Prosthecobacter dejongeii: one gene and its partner. The protein of the gene in region 2 interacts with the protein of the main gene of each other region in a pairwise test. Links are inferred from orthologs where the notes say so. Each region holds a gene or a part of one and is shown on either strand. Other genes may lie near its edges. The genes, in order: glmS and HNQ64_RS22760.

Region 1 (3,209 bases), on a different replicon or contig from region 2:
GACCGCCCCTCGTCCCGTTCGCCTGTCATGGGAACGGGTTTGAGAGATCCCATTCGCCCCGCACATTATGAGCAACATCATCGACAAAATTGACTCTGAACAACTCAAGAAAGACGTCGCGTCTTTCCACGTGGGTGACAGTGTGAAAATCCACACCCGAGTCATCGAAGGTGACAAGGAGCGTATTCAGATCTTCGCGGGCATCATCATCTCCCACAAAGGCGCAGGCCTGAATGAAGCATTCACCGTCCGCAAGATTTCTTACGGTGAAGGCGTGGAGCGTGTGTTCCCAGTTCACAGCCCTAAAGTGGCGAAGATCGAAGTCGTGAAGTCTGGCAAAGTCCGCCGTGCACGTCTTCATTATCTGCGTGGCCGTAAGGGCAAGCAGGCCATGACCGTCAAGGAGCAGGCTTACAACAGCGAAGCTTAATCCGCTTCTGGCCTTTTTAGGTCATTCTATTTTTCACAAACACCTCAGCAGACTCTGCTGGGGTGTTTTTGTTTTATGCCTGGAAAGGTAAACAAGCGTGCCGTCTTGGCTACTAGGTGGACGGGGCGGGGACACAAAAAAGACGGCCTCGGTGAAGAGGCCGTCTGATGGAATGCTGGCTTGGACTACTCCACGGTCACGCTCTTGGCAAGGTTGCGCGGTTTGTCCACATCGCAGCCGCGGGCGACGGCGGTGTAATAGGAGAGTAACTGCAGCGGGATCACCGTGAGGAGGGGGCTGAGGTAGGAGGGGCAATCGGGGACGTAGATCACATCCTCGGTGAGGCGTTCCAGCTCGGTGCGACCTTCGGTGGTGACACAGACGACGGGGCCTTTGCGTGCCAGCACTTCTTCGATGTTGCTGACGTTCTTATCGAACACGGCATCATCCGGTGCGATGAAGATGGAGGGCATGTCCGGCTTCACCAGGGCGATGACGCCGTGCTTTAGCTCGGCACTGGGGTGACCGCTGGCATAGATGTAGCTGATTTCCTTCATCTTCAGCGCGCCTTCGAGAGCCACGGGATAGTTGGCCTGGCGGCCCATGAAGAGCATGCCTTCGGCGTTTGCGTGTTTCTCGGCGATGGCCTTGATGCGATCCGTCTGCTTGAGGATGCTGGCGATTTTGTCCGGGATGGCTTCCATCTCGTCAATCATCTCCATGCCATCGGCGGTAGAGAGGTGATGGATGCGGCCAAAGAGCATGCCAAGGAGGTTCATGATCATCACCTGGGAGGTGAAGGTCTTCGTCGCTGCCACGCCGATTTCCGGGCCCGCATGGATGTAGCAGCCGCCGTCGCTTTCACGAGCGATGGTGCTGCCCACACTGTTGACGATGCCCAGGCATTTGATGCCTTTGCGCCGCGCTTCACGCATGGCGGCCAGGGTATCAATGGTCTCACCGCTCTGGCTAAGGACGAACTGCAGGGTATTCTTGTCTGCTGGGACGTTGCGATAGCGGAATTCGCTGGCGATCTCCACCTCCGTAGGCACACGGGCCAGGGTCTCGATGACGTATTCACCCACCATGGCTGCGTGGAAGGCCGTGCCACAGCCGCTGAGGATGATGCGGTCTATGCCGCGCAGCTCCTGCGGGGTCATGTTTAGCCCGCCCAGGATGGCCATGCCGTCATCGCGGGAAAGGCGGCCGCGCATGGCATTGCGAAGGGAGTTTGGCTGCTCGAAGATTTCCTTGAGCATGTAATGCGGGAAGTCGCCTTTTTCGGCGTCATCGGCTGTGAATTCCACACGGCTGACTTTCACCTGAGCAATGCCACCATCCATGGAGGTGACGTCATAGCGGTCACTGCTGAGGCTGACGATGTCGTGGTCATTCAGATAAACCACGTCGCGCGTGTGGGCGACGATGGCGGAAACGTCGCTGGCGAGGTAGTGTTCCCCATCGCCCAAGCCGACGACCAGCGGGCTGCCTAGACGAGCGCCGACGATAACTCCGGGAACCTCGGCATGCATGGCTGCGATGCCGTAGGTGCCCTTCACCTTGGCCAAGGCCTGTTTCAGAGCTGTGCGTAGGCGGGTAGGGCCATCGGTTTCATCGCTGGCATCGAAGTAACGTCCCACCATGTGAGCTAGGACTTCGGTATCGGTCTGCGACTCAAAAGTATCACCTTGCGCGAGCAATTGATCGCGGAGTGTCTGGTAGTTCTCAATGACGCCATTGTGGACGAGCACCAGCTTGCCGCCTTGGTCGCGATGGGGGTGGGCATTTTCATCCGTAGGGGCACCGTGAGTGGCCCAGCGGGTGTGGGAGATGCCCGTGCAGCCTTCCGGGGCGATCTCCGCCACGGCCTGCCGCAGGTTATCAATACGGCCCGCCCGTTTGATGATTTCGACTGTGTCACCGCCATTCAGGAGAGCCAGGCCCGCTGAGTCATAGCCGCGATATTCCAGCCTGCGCAGCCCATCCAAAAGGATCGGGCTGGCCTGCCGCTTGCCGATGTAGCCAACAATTCCGCACATAGTGTTCGTTTTACCCGCCGTGCAGCGGGGCCTTCATTCTAGCTGCTAGAATGCCAGCCCGCCAGTGAAAGGGCTAAACTTTACGGGGATTCGTTCAGGAAACTGGAAAATTTTGTTTACTATAAACGATAATTTTAGCAGTTTGGCTGACACAATTCTTCTCAAAAAGAGGTAAACACTCATGGAAAGAAATTTTCGCATGAAATCACCATCTACACTTCTTGCTCGGGCTGCCTTGGTCACAAGTAGCCTTTTTTTAGGCTTGGCCGCATCTCTCCAGGCAGCTCCACCTGCGAATGACAACTTCGCCAATGCGACTGTGTTGGCTTTGGATACCGCGGTTATCGTCAACAATGCCGAAGCCACCCAGGAGACCGATGAGCCCAATCACTCGCGGTTTGGGCGCACAACACTCCGTTCCATCTGGTACCAAACCACACCGACGTTCAGCGGCTACGTGGAGTTGGATACGGCCGGCAGCACTACGGACACGGTTATCGCAGTGTATAAAGGGACGGCTGTCAATAAGCTGACCTTGCTCGATAAAGCCGATGACAACTCTGGTGGCGGCTCACTTGCCAAAATTCGCATTCCGGTGGTCAAGGGCGTGAAGTATGCCATTGCTCTCGATGGCTTCAGCGGAACGGGCAATCTGCAGATCATTATGCGGCCATTGCTCCAGCATGCTTCCACCGTCTTTGAGGCGCCCTTACGTTTTACCAGCACCTTCAGTGGTGCTT
Region 2 (3,318 bases):
ACTGCCAGCTTGGCTGGAAACACGATGAAGCCATTCTCCGGCTCGGATGAGGGGGGAAGGAGCCGATTCGATGAATGTTATGACGAACAAAATAACGGCCCCAAAGCAAAGAAAACCCGCACCTTTGGCCGCGAGGCGGAGACGTGGGCCACGCGCCATCCACCAGGGAAAGCCGGGCAGGACGAGGGCAGCAAGGACACTGATCCACAGCAGCCAGCAAACCTGCGGGGCAGTGAGCCGGGCATCGAGAAACACCGAATACACCGTCTCTGGCGAGGCACTGAAAAGGCGACTCCATTCCTGCATGGCCACCTCCCACCCGCCCCCGTAAAGCAACGGAGTGCTCAAAGTAAATGCAGCAATGGTGAGTATGCTTTTGATCCAGCGTGGAATTTTCCCCATCCAGCCAGAAGTGCGGCCTAACCAAGAGTCTAACCCAATGAGGCAGGCCTGGAGCAGGAGCCAAAGCAACAAGCCATAACTAAACCCCTGAGCAATAAGAAGACAAAGTACCAAGAGGCCACAACGAAGGAGAGCCGATGAAGCCGTGGGGACGTGATTGACTGGCAACACTCCCCAACGATTCCAGAAATCCACGAAACCCCTCGCGCCAAAGGGATGGCGAATGATCTCGGGCATTTCGACTCTGAGTAACCGCATCAATCCCACCCAAACATCGGCAGTGCCGGTGAACATCATGTAGAGGCATCCCGTGAAGGCTACCATGCCAATGAATGCAGACCAGCTGCTGGCGGCCTCGGGCGCGGCATTGACACAGAGGGTGTAAAGGCTTTCAAGATTCAGGGCCAGAAACATCAGCTTGGCAAAACCAAGGCCCATCCTCGCAAAAGCGGTGCCGAACGCCCACGGCCCGAACTGTCTGGGAAAAGCGGCGAATCCCCCAGCCAGCAAAAGCGGGAAGATACGGGTAAAGTTGAGGGGGTCATCCATCATGGTTGCCCATCTCCCGGCCCGGCGCCGTCTTCAACTCAAAACAGGTTTACGCCCTGGGGCGGTGAGGGATAACTCCATTTCGCGGAGGGCACGCACGACCTCTGGGCGGACGATCATGCCAGGCCTGGCGTCCTTCATCTGGCGGATGGCGGCTTCGGTGGTGCCGCCGCTTTGCAGCAGCCACGCGCCCACAGCAGCGGCGGTGCGGGAGTAGCCAGCCTTGCAATGGACAAAGACGATGCCGTCCTTACGCACGCGCTCGATGTATTCGGCCATGGCTTTGAGCTGATCCTGAGTGGGCGCGGTGAGATCTGCCACCGGCATGTTTTTATAACCCGGCATGAGGCGAAAGGCCTCAGGCGCATCGAACTCGGCCGTGAGGTCCAGCACATCCGTGACGCCGGCTTCGAGGAGCTCAATCGCGGTGGCATCATCTGGCAGCGGACCCATCCAGACGCGGGGAGTGAGTTGATTCCACTTCGCCGACTGGCGGCGGTAGTGCCACCAGGAAAGCTCTTGCCCGAGAAGCCAGGGGGCCAGCAGCCAGCGGGTGGTGGCAGGAAGGCGACCGCGTGTTTTTTTCAATACCGCCGCACCGATGCCCAAAGAAGCCGCTGCAACGGTGCCCAAAGCCGCAGCAGGCCAGGCCAAGAGGAGAGTCCACGGCAGAGTCAAACGACAGGCAAACAGGAGAACCACCGAGGCCGTCAGGTAATAAAACCCGATGCGCCGATTTGCGGTCGCCTTTTCCTCCTGGTCAGGAACGATGTGGAAGATGACCGCCGCGAGGACGAACCCACCCAACACATCCACCAGATGATGCTGCCATGTCAGCAAGGTGGAAACGCCAATGAGGCTGAACCAAATGTGTAGAACAATGCGCAATAGCCCCCTGGAATGCCGCGCGTAATGCACCGCCATGATCGTACGCAGGACGATGTGCAAACTTGGGAAAAGATTGTGCGGGGCATCCATCGCCTGGATGGCACGGAACCAGGGCTCGAACATCCCTTCCGTGATCTTGGGTCGTGCCCAGGCGAGTTCCAAAGGGATGATGAGAAAGCAGACACCCGCGATCACATTGGAAAGCACCAACCGCCGACGCAGCACACGCAGTTCTTGGCGATCTGAGCACAAAAAAGGCGCCACGACAAAAAAGGCATCGAGCGACCAATACGGGACGATCATCCACTCCACCACGGGGAACAGACGCTCCCAGCCAAAGGCCGCCGTTTGCACATCCGGCCGCAGCCCGGTGATCCAGTTGCTCGCATTGTAGATCACCAAAAACACCGCACTGGTCCACGCACTGACCCAGGCCGCCTGGAGGAAGGTAGGCCTGGCGGAAGATCCCTGGATCAGCATGGAACGGTCTTGCATGGAAGAAAGGCGGTACCCGAGATTGTAAAACGGGCTACAACTTTCGTGCCACACTGATGGTAAAGATACCAGCAGGATCCGTCTCCTGGCGTTCTTTGATGAATCCGGCAGCCGTAACCAGGTCGTCCATTTCTTCCTGCGTCCGCCGCCGCATGATCCACGGCTGCCCCTCACGATTGGTCAAAACATGGGCAATGAATTTCAACTGCGGATGCCACGGCTGATTCGTGTACACCAAACGGGTGCCAGGGGGCATGGCATCGGCCAGACCACGCAGAGACTCCAGCACCGGAGCATTCGCATTAAAAAGCTCATACAGACCTGAGACTACGGCTACATCTGGCGCGGGATTGAGTGCGGCTAACGAACTGCGAGCAAAGGCATCTGCCTGGACGAAGGTCACACGATCTGTTAGATCGAGATTTTCAGCCGTGGCTTTCGCCGTATCCAAATTCGGCTGCTGATAATCCCGTAAGACAGCAGTGACGGGCAGTTCTGGGTGATCATGCAACGTTTGCAAAATGTAGCGCCCGCCACCACAGGCGATGTCCACCAGATGCGGCCTGGACCCAGCCTGGGCGAGCACCTCCGCTAGCACCTTTTGCAGCATTTGCCCCCGCCAGCGGATGCCCGTCCAGCCTGGGCTTTCTAAATACGATTTATCCATGAACCAGCCGAGGATCAGCCGCCCGGAAGGTTTGTTTTGATAGACGTAATCCAGAGTGCGCCCAGAATCAAAACCCGCCTTCCAGCCCAGGTCAATGCCATGACTCAATCGGCCTAAGGTACCGAATACAAAGCGAGTCAAACGTGAGGAAAGGCAATCCCGCGAGGCCGCCAGCTCATCCCGCTCGCTGCGTGTGTGCCCCCGGATATCCGCATCTAGCAGCGGGGCCAGTTTAACCGGAGGTTTGACAAAAAGCCGCTCGGCAAAAGCTCGCACACGATTGAAGACCACCTCCCGCTGTGCCTCATGAAAGATGG

What was found.
Region 1: the proteins of HNQ64_RS22760 (region 2) and glmS interact in binary tests that used the Escherichia coli proteins (3 or more experiments, as listed by UniProt). The link is inferred for Prosthecobacter dejongeii from one-to-one orthologs.

Annotation. Positions count from the first base shown.
Region 1 is NZ_JACHIF010000012.1:179,702-182,910, reverse strand. What follows is about bases 43-2,931. They hold glmS (glutamine--fructose-6-phosphate transaminase (isomerizing)), read right to left. Parts: upstream 2,470-2,931; coding sequence 616-2,469; downstream 43-615. Other genes in these bases: HNQ64_RS22265 (hypothetical protein), read left to right, coding at 2,669-2,931; rplS (50S ribosomal protein L19), read left to right, coding at 68-430. Outside these bases: more of HNQ64_RS22265, read left to right, coding at 2,932-3,209. UniProt on the Escherichia coli protein: Catalyzes the first step in hexosamine metabolism, converting fructose-6P into glucosamine-6P using glutamine as a nitrogen source.
Region 2 is NZ_JACHIF010000013.1:98,117-101,434, forward strand. Bases 160-3,157 are described here. They hold HNQ64_RS22760 (phosphatase PAP2/dual specificity phosphatase family protein), read right to left. Parts: upstream 2,335-3,157; coding sequence 985-2,334; downstream 160-984. Other genes in these bases: HNQ64_RS22755 (alginate O-acetyltransferase AlgX-related protein), read right to left, coding at 160-954; HNQ64_RS22765 (bifunctional alpha/beta hydrolase/class I SAM-dependent methyltransferase), read right to left, coding at 2,369-3,157. In the rest of the region: more of HNQ64_RS22755, read right to left, coding at 1-159; more of HNQ64_RS22765, read right to left, coding at 3,158-3,318.